2 regions of the Rhizobium sp. SRDI943 genome follow, and region 2 is predicted to be linked to the other one. Evidence: predicted binding sites of a transcription regulator. Region 2 holds the regulator's gene; the other holds the start of a gene.
The links. The regulator LexA, encoded in region 2, represses DNA repair genes until DNA is damaged. The targets are predictions, from matches to a motif close to TGTTCNNNNTGTGTTCNG.
Positions count from the first base shown of each region.

Region 1 (7,740 bases), 380 kb from region 2:
ACGAGGCGGGCTCGGGCGTCGAGGCGCTGGCTATCTTGGAAGAACTCGACGGCAAGGTCGACATCGTCGTCTCCGACGTCGTCATGCCCGAAATGGACGGCCCGACGCTGCTGCGCGAGCTGCGCAAGACCTATCCCGACATGAAGTTCATATTCGTCTCGGGTTATGCCGAAGATGCCTTTGCCCGCAACCTGCCGCCGGAAGCGAAATTTGGCTTCCTGCCGAAGCCGTTTTCGCTGAAGCAGCTCGCTGTTGTGGTGAAGGAGACGTTGGACGGGTGAGTGAAGGGGGCCTGGGAGAGCACGCTGTGCCGTGCCGCACCCCCCTCTGCCCTGCCGGGCATCTCCCCCCACAAGTGTAAAGCCCGGAGACATAGCTGACAGATGTTCGGAGACATGCCTGACAGTCAGTCTTGGCTTTTGAGGTCGATTTTTGCGACCTGTGTTGCGCCGAAGAAGACGCCGTAGAGACCATCGCGCTGGAGCGGGCGGATGGCGAGGCATTCGGTTTTGAAGGCGTTGGGCACGCGCCAGGCCCGTCCCTTGAAACTGACATAGCCCTTGGTTGTTCCGACGCGGCGCACGATCTCCGAGCTGTCATAGGCCGGTTCGGGCAGGCGGTCGGGAAACGGGCGCGGTGAAGGTCTGTAACGGCTGGCCGGCACGGCCATGTCGATACCCTGGTGGGGGCGACAATGTTTGTAGATGTCGCGCCAGCGGTCGAAAGCCCTTTGCGCTTGGGCGTGGCTTGCGAGCGCGGCGAAATCGAAGACCTCGGCCTTGAGGCTGCGGTGGAAGCGCGTTCTTGCCGCGGCCCTGGGGGTGGTAGGGTCTGGCATGGATGAGGTCGATGCCGAGCTTGAGCAGCCAGACACGCAACCTTGTCCATTGGTTGGGCACGCCGGTGCCCCATGGGTTGCCGTTGTCGGTATAGATGGCCATCGGCAGGCCGTGGCGGCGCAGGATAGGCTCCAGCCGGCCGCGGACGGTCTGCATGCGCTCGTCGGCGCAGGCTTCGAGGCCGACGGCGAAGCGGGAATGGTCGTCGATGATGGTCAGGGGATGGCACCAGATGCCTGAGACGAGCTGCGTGCGGCCCTTGAAGTCCATCTGCCAGAGCAGGTTGGGCGCCTCGCGCTCGAAGCGGCCGAGCGCTGGCCGCCCACCCACCTGCGGCTCGATGCGATCGTGGCGCACCAGGATGGCATGGACGGTGGAGGCTGCCGGCGGCTCTGTGCCCAGATCCTGCAGCCGGCGGGCGATCTTGCGCGCTCCCCAGGCCGGATGTTCGTCGCGGATATCAAGCACGGCGCGCTCGAGATCGGCTCCGGTCCGCCGCGGGCTCGCATGCGGCCGGCGGGAGCGGTCCTCCACCGGCTCGCCCGCTTGCAGGCGCCGCAGCCAGACATAGCCTGTCTGCCGGCTGATGCCGAAGCGCTGGCAAAGCTCAGAGACGTTCGTCCCCTCCAGCCCAGCCAACCGGCAAAATTCCAAACGCTCATCCACAACTGACCTCGACCGCCAAACCATGCCGACCTCCCGAAAAATCATTCCGGAAGTGTCAGGTATGTCTCCGAACATCTGTCAGCTATGTATCAAGGCCGTACAACAAGGAGGGAGATCACAAGGGGCGAACGCTTCCCATCACATCAACGCTTCACCGAGTTGAAAGGGATATTTGTTCAGAAAGCCGGTGCTTCCAGCAGATCTCCCCACCTGTGGGGGAGATGCCCGGCAGGGCAGAGGGGGGCTGGAACGGCACCACCTATCTGGAAAGGCGATTCCTGCCGGCCCCGTCAATCCTCATTGACCCAGCGCCACCGCAATCTCAGCGGCAAGCCGCGCGTTGTTCTCGACGAGCGCGATGTTGGTCTTGAGGCTCTGGCCATCCGTCAGGTCGAAGATGGTCGACAGAAGATAGGGTGTGACCGCCTTGCCGGTGACTTCATCGCGCTCGGCGCTGTCGAGCGCCCGCTCGATATAGATTTCCATTTCCTCGCGCGCGATTTCGTCGGCCTCAGGCACGGGGTTGGCGACGAGCATGCCGCCGTCGACGCCGAGTTGTTCGCGCACCGTCTGGAAGTTGGCGATGGCGGCCGGGCTGTTCAGCGACAGCGGGCTGCGGATGCCCGAGGAGCGCGACCAGAAGGCGGGGAATTCCTCGCTCTCATAAGTGACGACAGGCACGCCGCGGGTTTCCAGCACTTCCAGCGTCTTCGGAATGTCGAGGATCGCCTTGGCGCCGGCGCAGACGACGATGACGCCGGTGCGCGCGAGTTCCTCGAGATCGGCTGATATATCGAAGCTTTCCTCGGCGCCGCGATGCACACCGCCGATGCCGCCTGTGGCAAAGACGCGGATGCCGGCGCGCGCCGCCGCGATCATCGTCGCCGCAACCGTGGTGGCGCCGGTGCGGCGCTCGGCGATGGCGAAGGCGAGATCGGCGCGCGACACCTTCATGACTTCAGTGGCCTTGGCCAACTGTTCCAGCTCCGCGGCTTCAAGGCCGATATGCAGCGTGCCGTGAATGACGGCGATCGTTGCCGGCACCGCACCCTGTTCGCGGATGATCGCCTCGACGCTGCGGGCCATCTCGATATTACCGGGATAAGGCATGCCGTGGGTGATGATCGTGGATTCCAGCGCCACCAGCGGCGCGCCGCGCTGCTTGGCGCTGGCGACTTCCTTCGAATAGGCGATCGGCAGAAGAGGGGAGATGGGCTTGGTCATGGTCTTGTCCTGTGATCGACAGAGCATGATGCCGAAAAGGGTGAGCGGTTTTCGGTCGACATCATGCTCAACTATTTAATTCGCCGCTTCAATGCAGAATTCTGACCTTGGGGACAAGGGCAAGCGCCTCATTCAGGAGATCGGGCGTCAGATTTTCGTTGACGGCGTGCCGCGACTGCACGGTCAGTATGGCGGCCGCAGTGCCGTGGCGGACGGCTTCTTCGAGCGGCAGGCCTGATATCAATGCGGCGAGCGTGCCGGCTGCAAGGGAATCGCCGGCACCCGTGACATCGGCGACGATGTCGGCAATCGGCGGCTGTAGCGTCACGGCGCGGCCGTCGCAAAGCGCGACGAGCTCGCGCCGGCCGCGGGTGACCACGGCGTTCCTGATGCCGATCTCGTTCAGCAACGGCGGCCAGCCTGCAGCCCCTTCCGGCCGCTCACCGGCAAGGGCGGCAGCTTCTGCCTCATTCAGGAACAGGTAGTCGATATCCCCGATGCAGGGTTTCAGCCTGACGACCTTGGCCGGCGAGATGGCGATTGCCGCGACGGGCTTGCCTAGCGAGTGCGCCTTCGCGACGATCGCCGCGATCGTCTCTTCCGGCAGGTTGGCGTCAAAAAGGATGAAGTCATGGGCGGCGAAGGCCTCCCGCACCCAGCGGATGGAGAGACGCCGTGGCACGAAGAAGCGGTAAAGATCCATGTCGGCAAGGGCGATCACCAGATTGCCGTCCTTCTCGATGATTGCCGTATAGCTCGGCGTCTTGCGGTCGAGGAAGACGAAGGGCCGGTCGTCGATGCCGGCGAAATCGGCAGCTTCTCCGACCGTCTCGCCCATCGGATCGCCGCCGCGCGGCGAGATCATCGTCACCTGAAAACCGAGCCTTGCCAGGTTGCGCGCCGCATTGAAGCCACCGCCGCCCGGCTCCTCGAACCAGGTGCCGGGATTGCTGGCGCCAGGCGCCGTCTCGCCGGAGATACGGCCGCGCCGATCGATATGGGCGCCGCCGAGAACAAGAATCTTTTTCTTCATCCGAGCCGCTCTCCCGATGCCCGAAAGGCGAATCGATGCGATGCGCCTTGTGCCGCTCGTGCCAGCACTTCAAACCTAAGTCGTTGCTTTTCATCGATAAAACAAATACAGAACACGGGTCGTTTTACCTTTTTCTTTCAATTATTTGATCGCCTATTGCGAAAATGGAACAAATAGGGTACAAACTCGACATTGCTAGAGCGGCTTCAATAACCTAAAGGTGGATCGGATGTCTCAGAATTCATTGCGGCTGGTAGAGGACAAATCGGTGGACAAAAGCAAGGCGCTTGAAGCGGCACTCTCACAGATAGAGCGGTCGTTCGGCAAGGGCTCGATCATGAAACTCGGCTCCAACGAGAATGTTGTCGAGATCGAGACGATCTCGACCGGCTCGCTTGGCCTCGATATTGCACTCGGCGTTGGTGGCCTGCCGAGGGGCCGCATCATCGAAATCTACGGGCCGGAAAGCTCCGGTAAGACGACGCTTGCATTGCAGACGATTGCCGAAGCGCAGAAGAAGGGTGGCATCTGCGCCTTCGTCGATGCCGAACATGCGCTCGATCCCGTCTATGCCCGCAAGCTTGGCGTCGACCTGCAGAACCTTTTGATCTCGCAGCCCGATACCGGCGAGCAGGCGCTCGAAATCACCGATACGCTGGTGCGCTCCGGCGCCGTCGACGTTCTCGTCGTCGACTCGGTCGCTGCCCTGACGCCGCGTGCCGAAATCGAAGGCGAGATGGGCGACAGCCTTCCCGGCCTGCAGGCACGACTGATGAGCCAGGCGCTGCGCAAGCTCACCGCTTCGATCTCGAAGTCGAACACCATGGTGATCTTCATCAACCAGATCCGCATGAAGATCGGCGTCATGTTCGGCTCGCCGGAAACGACGACGGGCGGCAATGCGCTGAAATTCTACGCCTCCGTACGCCTCGACATCCGCCGCATCGGCGCGGTCAAGGAGCGCGAAGAGGTGATCGGCAACCAGACCCGCGTCAAGGTCGTCAAGAACAAGATGGCGCCGCCCTTCAAGCAGGTCGAGTTCGACATCATGTATGGTGAGGGTGTTTCCAAGACCGGCGAACTGGTCGATCTCGGCGTCAAGGCCGGTATCGTCGAAAAGTCGGGCGCCTGGTTCTCCTATAGCAGCCAGCGCCTCGGCCAGGGCCGCGAAAACGCCAAGACCTTCCTGCGCGATAATCCGGACCTCGCCCGCGAGATCGAACTGTCGCTGCGCCAGAATGCCGGCCTGATCGCCGACCGCTTCCTGCAGAATGGCGGACCGGAGCCCGATGACGGCGATGGCGATGCCTCCGCGGAAATGTAATTTTCGCGCTTAAACTCATCGGACAGTTCCAACCGGCCGCATTCCTGATGAGAATTCGGTCGGTTTTGTTTGTCTGCTGGACAGTGGCGGGGGCGAACGTTAAAAGCCGATGGATTTGTATTTACCTGCCTCCGGCAGCATTGAAGGGCATAGCATGAGCGGCGTGAACGATATCCGGTCGACCTTCCTCGACTATTTCAAGAAGAACGGCCATGAGATCGTTCCGTCGAGCCCGCTCGTGCCGCGCAACGACCCGACGCTGATGTTCACCAATGCCGGCATGGTGCAGTTCAAGAACGTCTTCACCGGCCTCGAAAAGCGTCCCTATTCGACGGCGACGACTTCGCAGAAATGCGTGCGAGCCGGCGGCAAGCACAACGATCTCGACAATGTCGGCTATACTGCACGCCACCTGACCTTCTTCGAGATGCTCGGCAACTTCTCCTTCGGCGACTATTTCAAGGAGAATGCGATCGAGCTTGCCTGGAAGCTCGTCACCGAGGGCTTCGACCTTCCGAAGAACCGCCTGCTGGTGACCGTCTATTCCGAGGACGAAGAAGCTGCGACGCTGTGGAAGAAGATCGCTGGCTTTTCCGACGATAAGATCATCCGCATTCCAACCTCCGACAATTTCTGGCAGATGGGCGATACCGGCCCCTGCGGCCCGTGCTCGGAAATCTTCATCGATCAGGGTGAGAATGTTTGGGGCGGTCCTCCGGGCTCCCCGGAGGAAGATGGCGACCGGTTCCTGGAATTCTGGAACCTGGTCTTCATGCAGTTCGAGCAGACCGCACCCGGCGAGCGTTCGCCGCTCCCGCGCCCATCGATCGATACCGGCATGGGCCTGGAGCGCATGGCCGCCGTTCTGCAGGGCGTTCAGAGCGTATTTGACACCGATCTCTTCCGCACGCTGATCGGCACCATCGAGGACACGATGGGCGTCAAGGCGGAAGGCAGCGCCAGCCACCGCGTCATTGCGGACCATCTGCGCTCCTCAGCCTTCCTGATCGCCGACGGCGTGCTTCCGTCGAATGAGGGCCGCGGTTATGTGCTGCGCCGCATCATGCGCCGCGCCATGCGCCATGCACAACTGCTCGGCGCCAAGGAACCGCTGGTCTACAAGCTGCTGCCGACGCTGGTGCAGCAGATGGGCCGCGCCTATCCGGAACTGGTGCGCGCCGAGGCGCTGATCTCGGAAACGCTGAAGCTGGAGGAAAACCGTTTCCGCAAGACGCTGGAACGCGGCCTGTCGCTTCTGTCAGACGCGACGACGAATCTTTCCAAGGGCGATATGCTGGATGGTGAGACCGCCTTCAAGCTCTACGACACCTACGGCTTCCCGCTCGATCTGACGCAGGATGCACTGCGTGCCCGTGAGATCGGCGTCGACATCTCCGGTTTCACCGATGCGATGCAGCGCCAGAAGGCCGAAGCCCGCTCGCACTGGGCCGGTTCCGGCGAGAAGGCGACGGAAACCATCTGGTTCGAGCTCAAGGAAAAACACGGTGCGACCGAATTCCTCGGCTACGACACCGAAACGGCTGAAGGCGTCGTGCAGGCGATCGTCAAAGAGGGCGCGGTTTCGACCGCGGCCAAGGCCGGCGACAAGGTGCAGATCGTCGTCAGCCAGACGCCATTCTACGGCGAATCCGGTGGCCAGATGGGCGATACCGGCGTAATCTCGTCCGACCACGGCAAGATCGAGATTTCAGATACGCAGAAGAGGGGCGAAGGCCTGTTCGTGCATCAGGGTACTGTCATAGACGGCGTGTTCAAGGATGGCGATGCAGTCGTGCTGACGGTCGATCATGCTCGCCGTTCGCGGCTGCGCGCCAATCACTCAGCGACCCACCTGCTACACGAGGCTTTGCGCGAAGTGCTCGGCACCCATGTGGCGCAGAAGGGTTCGCTGGTTGCGCCCGAGCGCCTGCGTTTCGACGTTTCGCATCCGAAGCCGATGTCGGCCGAGGAGCTGAAGATCGTCGAGGACATGGCAAACGAGATCGTGCTGCAGAATTCGCCGGTTACAACTAGGCTGATGAGCGTCGACGATGCGATCGCCGAAGGCGCGATGGCGCTGTTCGGCGAAAAATATGGCGATGAAGTCCGGGTCGTGGCGATGGGTGAGGGTGTGCGCGGCGCCAAGGCCGGCAAAGCCTATTCGATCGAACTCTGCGGCGGCACGCATGTCGGGGCCACAGGCCAGATCGGCCTGATCCGTGTTCTCGGTGAAAGTGCCGTCGGCGCCGGCGTTCGCCGCATCGAGGCCGTCACCGGCGAATCGGCGCGCGAATATCTGGCCGAACAGGACGAACGCGTGAAGACACTGGCCGCCTCGCTGAAGGTGCAGCCGGGCGAAGTGCTGTCACGTGTTGAAGCGCTGATGGACGAGCGCCGCAAGCTCGAAAAGGAATTGGCTGACGCCAAGCGCAAACTCGCCATGGGCGGCGGGCAGGGCGGCTCGGTCGATGCCGTGCGCGAAGTTGCTGGCGTCAAGTTCCTCGGCAAGGCGATTTCGGGTGTCGATCCCAAGGATTTGAAGGGACTGGCCGATGACGGCAAGACCAGCATCGGCTCGGGCGTCGTTGCCCTCGTCGGCGTTTCCGACGACGGCAAGGCAAGTGCTGTTGTGGCGGTGACACCGGATCTGGTGC
Region 1 is NZ_CM172787.1:2,190,520-2,198,259, reverse strand. Features, by position in the region: gene cckA (cell cycle histidine kinase CckA) at 1-281, shown strand, start outside; partial or broken gene AC245Y_RS11445 (IS481 family transposase) at 363-1,529, opposite strand; gene AC245Y_RS11440 (pseudouridine-5'-phosphate glycosidase) at 1,803-2,729, opposite strand; gene AC245Y_RS11435 (carbohydrate kinase family protein) at 2,818-3,762, opposite strand; gene recA (recombinase RecA) at 3,992-5,086, shown strand; gene alaS (alanine--tRNA ligase) at 5,241-7,740, shown strand, end outside.
Region 1: a site for LexA is predicted at 3,860-3,877, ahead of recA (recombinase RecA). Genes of this name have one in related genera too.

Region 2 (7,740 bases):
AAGCCGCCGATGAACCCCATGCCGTAAAGCTGGCCGGCCTTCTCCTCGAAGCGGCGGATCAGCAGCATCTCGCGATAGGCCTTCAGCTCTTCATTGCGATCGAAGTCGGCTACCGGGCCTCCATTCGATGCTTTGGCTGCCGGTTTTGCTGCAGTTTTGCGGCTGGAAACGGTCGCGGTCTTTCGCGGCGCCATTCAACCCTCCCTATGGGTTTGTCGTTTCTTGGTGGCGCGTACCATAGGGAAGAAATATGAGCACAGCAATGCCATAATTGCATGGCTCGTATTCGGTGCTAAATTATTGGAAAAACATTGAAAATTCCAATTAACCTGTTTCCGGTTAATTGGAATAATGATTGAATACGACGATCTCGTCGGCGCGCGACATGTTGAGCTGATAACGCGCTTTTTCGTCCAACATATCCTTATCGAGCGACCCGTCACTCAAGAGCGCGACCTGATTTTCCAGATGTTCGCGCTTCGCCTTCAAGATCGCAAGCTCTTTTTCACGCGCGACACGCTGATGCTCGAACGTCTCCGTTGCGCGCAGGCCGTAATCGCCATGGATGCAATGATAACCGAAATAGGAGAGGAAGGCGACCGTCATGGCCGGAATGACGAAGCGACCGATCTTTCTCTTCTTATGATGCTTTGTCCACATACACGCATGCTCTTGAACGCATTACCAATTCGTTCAATCTAACGTGCAGAGATTAACCGTTCGTTGACTCTAAAAAACGGGCAACAAAAAACCCGCGCCGGGAAGGCGCGGGTCAAGCCGTTGAAAATCAGATCCGATCAGCCGCGAACGATCGAGCGGCCTGCATACTGGGCCTGCGGGCCGAGGCCCTCTTCGATACGGATCAGCTGATTGTACTTGGCAAGACGGTCGGAGCGCGACAGCGAGCCGGTCTTGATCTGACCGCAGTTGGTGGCGACCGCGAGATCGGCGATGGTCGAATCTTCGGTCTCGCCGGAGCGGTGGGACATGACGGCGGTATAGGCCGCCTTGTGTGCCGTGTTGACGGCATCGAGCGTTTCCGTCAGCGTGCCGATCTGGTTGACCTTGACGAGGATCGAGTTGGCGACGCCCATGCGGATGCCGTCGCGAAGACGGGCGGAGTTGGTGACGAAGAGATCGTCGCCGACGAGCTGGGTCTTCTTGCCGGCCAGGTCGGTCAGCGTCTTCCAGCCGTCCCAGTCGTCTTCGGCCATGCCGTCCTCGATCGAGATGATAGGATAGTTGGCGGCGAGCTCGGCCAGGTACTCGGCCATGGCGCCGGATTCCAGCGTGCGGCCCTCACCTTCGAGAACGTATTTGCCGTCCTTGAAGAATTCCGTCGAGGCGCAGTCGAGGCCGAGGCACATGTCGTCGCCCGGCTTGTAGCCGGCTTTCTCGATCGACTTCATGATGAAGTCGAGAGCTTCCGGCGCGCTCTTCAGGCCCGGTGCGAAACCGCCTTCATCGCCGACATTGGTGTTGTGGCCCTGTGCGGCAAGTTCCTTGCGCAGCGTATGGAAGACTTCCGAACCCATGCGCACGGCTTCGGCGATCGAATCGGCGCCGACCGGCAGGATCATGAATTCCTGGAAATCGATCGGGTTGTCGGCATGGGCACCACCATTGATGATGTTCATCATCGGCACTGGCAGCAGGCTGGCGGAAGCACCGCCGACATAACGGTAGAGCGGCAGGCCGGACGCCTGGGCGGCAGCCTTGGCGACGGCGAGCGACACGCCAAGGATGGCGTTGGCACCGAGGCGCGACTTGTTCGGCGTGCCGTCCAGCTCGATCATGATGTTGTCGATCTGGATCTGGTTTTCGGCATCGATGCCGCCGATCGCGTCGAAGATCTCGGTGTTGGCGGCTTCGACCGCCTTTTCGACGCCCTTGCCGAGATAGCGCTTGCCGCCGTCACGCAGTTCGACCGCCTCATGCGCGCCCGTCGAGGCGCCCGAGGGAACGGCCGCGCGGCCCATGCTGCCATCTTCGAGATAGACATCGACTTCGACGGTGGGGTTGCCACGGCTATCGAGAATCTCGCGGGCGATGATATCGGTGATTGCAGTCATGGGTTCTTCCTGCTCGGTGGGTGATAAATGGTTCGAAACCTGTCTTAGTCGAAGGCGTGCAAATTACAATGCTGCAATAGCCGTCGGACCAGCGTTCGGATGTGGCCTATAGCACGATCATGTCAGACTGTTGAACGTCAAGCCTTGGCGACCGCATCGAAGGCGAGCAGCTTTTCGAGAAGCCGCGGCATGTCCTTGAGATAGACCATGTTCGGGCCGTCGGAAGGGGCATTGTCGGGGTCCTGATGGGTTTCGACGAAGACGCCGGCAATGCCGGCAGCCACCGCTGCGCGCGCCAGTGTTTCCACGAATTCCCGCTGACCGCCGGAGGATTCGCCCTGCCCGCCCGGCTGCGCCACGGAATGGGTCGCATCGAAGATAACGGGCGCACCCATCGCCGCCATGATTGGCAGCGAGCGCATGTCGGAGACCAGCGTATTGTAGCCGAATGAGGCGCCGCGCTCGCACAGCAGCACGTTCGGATTGCCGCTGGCATTGAGCTTCTTAAGGACGTTCTTCATATCCCAGGGAGCGAGGAACTGGCCCTTCTTGACATTGACGACGCGGCCGGTCTTGGCGGCGGCGATGAGAAGGTCGGTCTGGCGGCAGAGGAAGGCCGGGATCTGCAGGACGTCGACGATCTTTGCCACCTCCGCGCATTGCTCGGCGGTATGAACGTCGGTCAGGACGGGAAAACCGAATTCCTTCTTGAGGTCGGCAAAGACCTCCATGCCCTTCTCGATCCCGATACCGCGTTCGGCCGACAGCGAGGTCCGGTTCGCCTTGTCGAAGGAGCTCTTGTAGACGAGGCCGATGCCGAGCTTTCCGCAAAGCTCCTTCAGCGTGCCGGCAACCATGAAGGCGTGGTCGCGGCTCTCCATCTGGCAGGGACCGGCAATCAGCGACAGGCGGCCGGTATTGGAAAAGGTGACCTGGCCTTGGCCTTCGCCGACCCTGACTTCGGAATTCGTATCAGTGCTCATCGTGTTTCCTCGAAGGCGAAGAGCGTGCCCTGCCCGGGCGCGGGCTTCACCAGAATGCGATTGTTCTTGCGCGTGTATGTCACCCCGTTAGCAGCCAAATGCGCTTCTGTCACGGCAAGATCGGCGACAGCGAAGAGGATTGCCCGGCCGCGCAGGCCGCGATCTGCGGATGAGTCGGCGATGTCGAAATAGGCCTCCAGCCCTTCCCGCGTCATCAGGCTGATTTTCGCATTCGATGCCGCGATATTGGCGCCGAAACCGGTTTTCTCGACTGCCGATTGCGCCACGGCAAGGCTGACGAAGGCTGCGAAGGCGGCAGCATCAGGCGCGCAAAGCGCTATCTCGACTATGCCGGTCACGCCATTGGCATGCGTCTCCAGCGCGGCGCGCTCGGCCGGTAGCGGATTGACGCGCTCGACGGTGAAAAGCAGGAGATCCGGCGCGCGCAGGTCGGCGGCGAAAGCCAGCTTGAAGCCGGCAATCGTCTCGGAACCGTCCGGCATCGTCATCGGCCGGGTGAACTGCAGCATCTCGCCGGCGCTCGATCCGTTGCCGACGAAATTCTGATGATCGATGCCGGCATCCTTGCTGCCGAAAGCCAGCCCCGAAAGCCCCTCCTCGCCACAGCGGAAACGGACGGCCTGGTTGCGGGCAGTGAAGACATTGCCTTGGCGCGCCGATGCCTCGCTCTCCTCGACGCTCGCAATCCCGAGTGGCTCCAGATAGGTCTTGTCGGCAAAAAAGACGCAGGCGTTTTCCGTTCCGAAGGGATGGCGCGCATCGGCGGCAACGGTGAAGCCGAGCTTGCCGAGCCTCTCGCGCGCCAGATCGATATTGACGACCGGCAGCACGACATGATCCAGCGGGTGCGGTTTGGCGGAATGCTCGTTCATCATATCCCTCCTGGAAACGGCAAGAGATGTGCGACGGCGCGCCCCTCAATACAAGAGATGTGTCCCAATCCGGCGAATGAAAATAAAAATCTCAACGAGTTGGCGCCAAGTTTTACGGAAATTTAGCTACTTGCGGAACACATATGGAACATATAGTGTCTGTTCTGGATTTGTTTCAATCACGAGGTCACAACGTCGATGCTCACGCGCAAACAACAGGAGCTTCTCCTTTTCATTCACGAGCGCATGAAAGAATCCGGCGTTCCACCGTCTTTCGACGAAATGAAGGATGCTCTGGACCTCGCCTCGAAGTCCGGGATTCATCGCTTGATTACAGCGCTAGAGGAGCGAGGCTTCATTCGCCGCCTACCGAACCGCGCCCGCGCGCTCGAGGTCATCAAGCTTCCGGAGGCCTACAGCCCCAGCATCCAGCCGCGGCGCGGCTTTTCGCCGAGCGTCATCGAAGGCAGCCTGGGCAAACCTCAGCCGGTCGCCGCCCCTGCTCCCGCAAAACCCGTCGCCGACAACGGCAACTCGGTTTCCGTGCCGGTCATGGGCAGAATCGCCGCCGGTGTGCCGATTTCGGCGATCCAGAACAACACCCACGACATCGCCGTTCCGGCCGACATGCTCGGCTCCGGTGAACATTATGCGCTCGAGGTCAAGGGCGATTCGATGATCGACGCCGGCATCTTCGACGGCGACACCGTGATCATCCGCAATGGCAGCACCGCAAGTCCTGGCGACATTGTTGTTGCACTCGTCGATGACGAAGAAGCGACACTCAAGCGCTTCCGCCGCAAGGGCGCCTCGATCGCACTGGAAGCGGCCAACCCGGCTTACGAGACCCGGATTTTCGGACCAGACCGTGTTAAGGTGCAGGGCAAACTCGTCGGCCTCATTCGCCGCTATCACTGACATCGGTTAGGCCGGATTCGGTAAAGCTGTTGCTGCGCCAGTCAAAGGCGCGATGGCGCATCCATGGTCGCGACAATGCGTCAAATGCGGTTGCCACCTCCAGGCCGGCGTCCGCGAAGCGCAACTCGATGGATCCGGTCCTGCGCAGCGTCTCGCCGGTGAAGAGCGTCGCACCTGAGCGGCAGCTGTTGAAACGCAGGCGGACCGACGTCACGATGATATCGGCCGCGTCGCATGCCGGGCCGAGATAGGCGGCATTGTCGATGACAGCAACCACACGACCATTGCCAAGCCTTGATGCGCACCAGGCCCTCTTGACGCAGGAAAAGCGGTTTGCTTCACCGGCCGCTGCGGCCGCCCGCATCGCTGTCCTCGCTTCGTTCTGCTGATCGCGGGAAAGCTTGACGCGGCGGTCTTCTCCTACCTGCGGGATAGCAGGACCATCCAGCATCTTCGGCGGATCATGTCTCGGCAGGACCAGGGCTCTCTGCCACTGGTCGAAGATGAAATCCGGTGGTCTTTCACGGTTGGAAGCCATTGCTGCCGCTTCGACCACCGCGACGAGACTGCCATCCTCCGAAATCACCAGATCCGGCGGCCGGGGAACCGGTAGAAGCAACAGGATGAGCGTTGCGACCGCGATGATTGATGTGCCGATATGGCGCAGCCGGGTGCGGAGCAGCGTCAGCAGCAGAAAGCCTGCCACGGCGACCGCGAAATACCAGGCGGGCAAGCGGCCGACGTCGATATTGCCATCCCAGCCGGACACCGTCTTTGCGACCGCGATCACCAGATCGAGGCCGAATCCGACGACCTTCCAGGGCAAAACATCCAGACCGAAAGGCATGAGCAGCATCGCCAGCAAGCCGGCCGGCATGACGATGAAGGAGATGATCGGCATCGTCGCGAGGTTTGCCGGCAGGCCGTAGGCGGTCAGGCGATGAAAATGCTCGATCGAAAACAGCGCGGTGGAAAGACCGCCGATCAGCGAAGTCAGGAAGACGCCGCCGAAGAAACCGGCAACCGTAACGACGGGCCTGATGATAGGTAGCTTCAGAAAGGCGTTTTCGCGGACGCGCCGGTCCTTCCACAACTGATAGCCCGAGACCAGCGCTAATGTCGCGGCAAAGGACATCTGGAAGCTCGGACCTAAGACCTCGGACGGTGAAATGAGGATGATGACGAGGGCGGAAAGCGCGACATTGCGCAGGCTGATCGACGGCCGGTCGAAGAAGACGGCAATCAACATGATGGCCATCATGATGAAAGCGCGCTCGGCAGAGACCGCAAAGCCCGAAATCAGGAAATAGGCAGTAACGGCGATGAGCGCGCCGGCGGCAGCGATCTTCTTCGTCGGGTAGGCCTCAGCGATACCGGGAAAGATGCTGAGCAGCATCCGAAAGCCGACGAAGAAGATGCCGGCCGACAGCGCCATGTTGAGACCGGAGATGGCGATGATATGAGCCAGACCGGACTGGCGTAGTGCCTCCGTCGTCGCATCCGAGATGGCGCGCCGCTCGTCCGTCACCAGTGCGGCGGCAAAAGCGCCGGTATCGCCGGGCAGGATCGACCTTATCCGGTCGCCAATGCCGCTGCGCAGCCGGTAGAGCCCTTCGAGCAGCGCTTCCACCGCCGATCTTGCAGCCTGCGGACCTGCCTGCGCATCGTCCTTCGTCGGTGCACCGTAGAAGAAGCCGTTGGCGCCGATGCCGTCGAAATAGGCACTGAAGGAGAAGTCGTTGAGCTCGGGAAGTGCTGGGCCCGCCGGCGGCGTCAGCCGCGCCCTGCCGGTGATGATATCGCCGATCTCGAAGGCTGCGTCCGCACCGCGGGCGATGGCGGTGATGCGTTCCGGCGGCCGCTTGACCTGAGGCGCTTCAGTGCCGGTGACGGTAAGAATGTAGCGCCACCGGCCGCGACCATCGCCTTCGCGCCGCTCGACGCGGCCGGTCACCGTCGTCGTCACTGATGAATCGAGGATCACGGTCGAAGCCCGCCAGCTCTCGAACTGCGCCGAGACTATGCCGCAAGCCACGAGCGAAAGCGCCAGCAGCGCTGCCCGCAATGCCGCCCGGTTGCGGCTGGCGATGAGAACTGCGACGGTCAGCACCAACAGGCAGAGCAGCGATGCAGTGAGCGGAAAATCCGATGCCGCGAGAAACCAGATGGCTGACCCGGCGCCGAGGAAGACCGGCGAGAACAGCAGCAGGCGGCCATGGTCCGTCTCCTCGCCCAGCATGCGCATGCCGGCACGCAGCAAGTGCGAGGCTGCGGCCGGCAGCCGGTGGCGCAATGGTATTGCCGACTGCGTCCTTGCCGGTCGCGTCACCACGACTGGTGGTGAAAAATTGGAGGAGCCGGCAAGGCCTTCGCCTGTTTCCGGCCGCAATTCGACTGACGTCAACTCCTGCATGAACCGCCCAAGCCCGGCTGCGAAGGCAGTCAGAATGCAACCTCCAATCAAATCCGGCAAGCATAATCGATTGAAATATGAGGCAAAATCGCGAGCCCCAAAAGACCAGTCGAATCATCGGCTTCCGATATGCGTGTGGCTCATCGCTGCAGTGCCTAAAAGGTGATACCGCATTGCACAAAATGCCATCACAGTAACTTGGCATTAGCTTCGCGATCATATAGCTATCGGTGAGGACGCTTAACCCCTATGGCGCTTTTATGGCGCCACCGCCATTTCGGAGGATCAGCATGACGGATCAAAGCGCTACAATAAAAATCGGTGACAAGTCTGTCGACCTTGCTGTCAAAAGCGGCACGATCGGCCCGAGCGTCATCGATATCGGTGCCCTCTACAAGAACACCGCTTCCTTCACCTACGATCCGGGTTTTACCTCGACCGCATCCTGTGAATCGAAAATC
Region 2 is NZ_CM172787.1:1,808,601-1,816,340, reverse strand. Features, by position in the region: gene pdhA (pyruvate dehydrogenase (acetyl-transferring) E1 component subunit alpha) at 1-194, opposite strand, end outside; gene AC245Y_RS09565 (FtsB family cell division protein) at 340-660, opposite strand; gene eno (phosphopyruvate hydratase) at 798-2,072, opposite strand; gene kdsA (3-deoxy-8-phosphooctulonate synthase) at 2,210-3,055, opposite strand; gene AC245Y_RS09550 (VOC family protein) at 3,052-3,948, opposite strand; gene lexA (transcriptional repressor LexA) at 4,147-4,866, shown strand; gene AC245Y_RS09540 (ComEC/Rec2 family competence protein) at 4,847-7,279, opposite strand; gene gltA (citrate synthase) at 7,570-7,740, shown strand, end outside.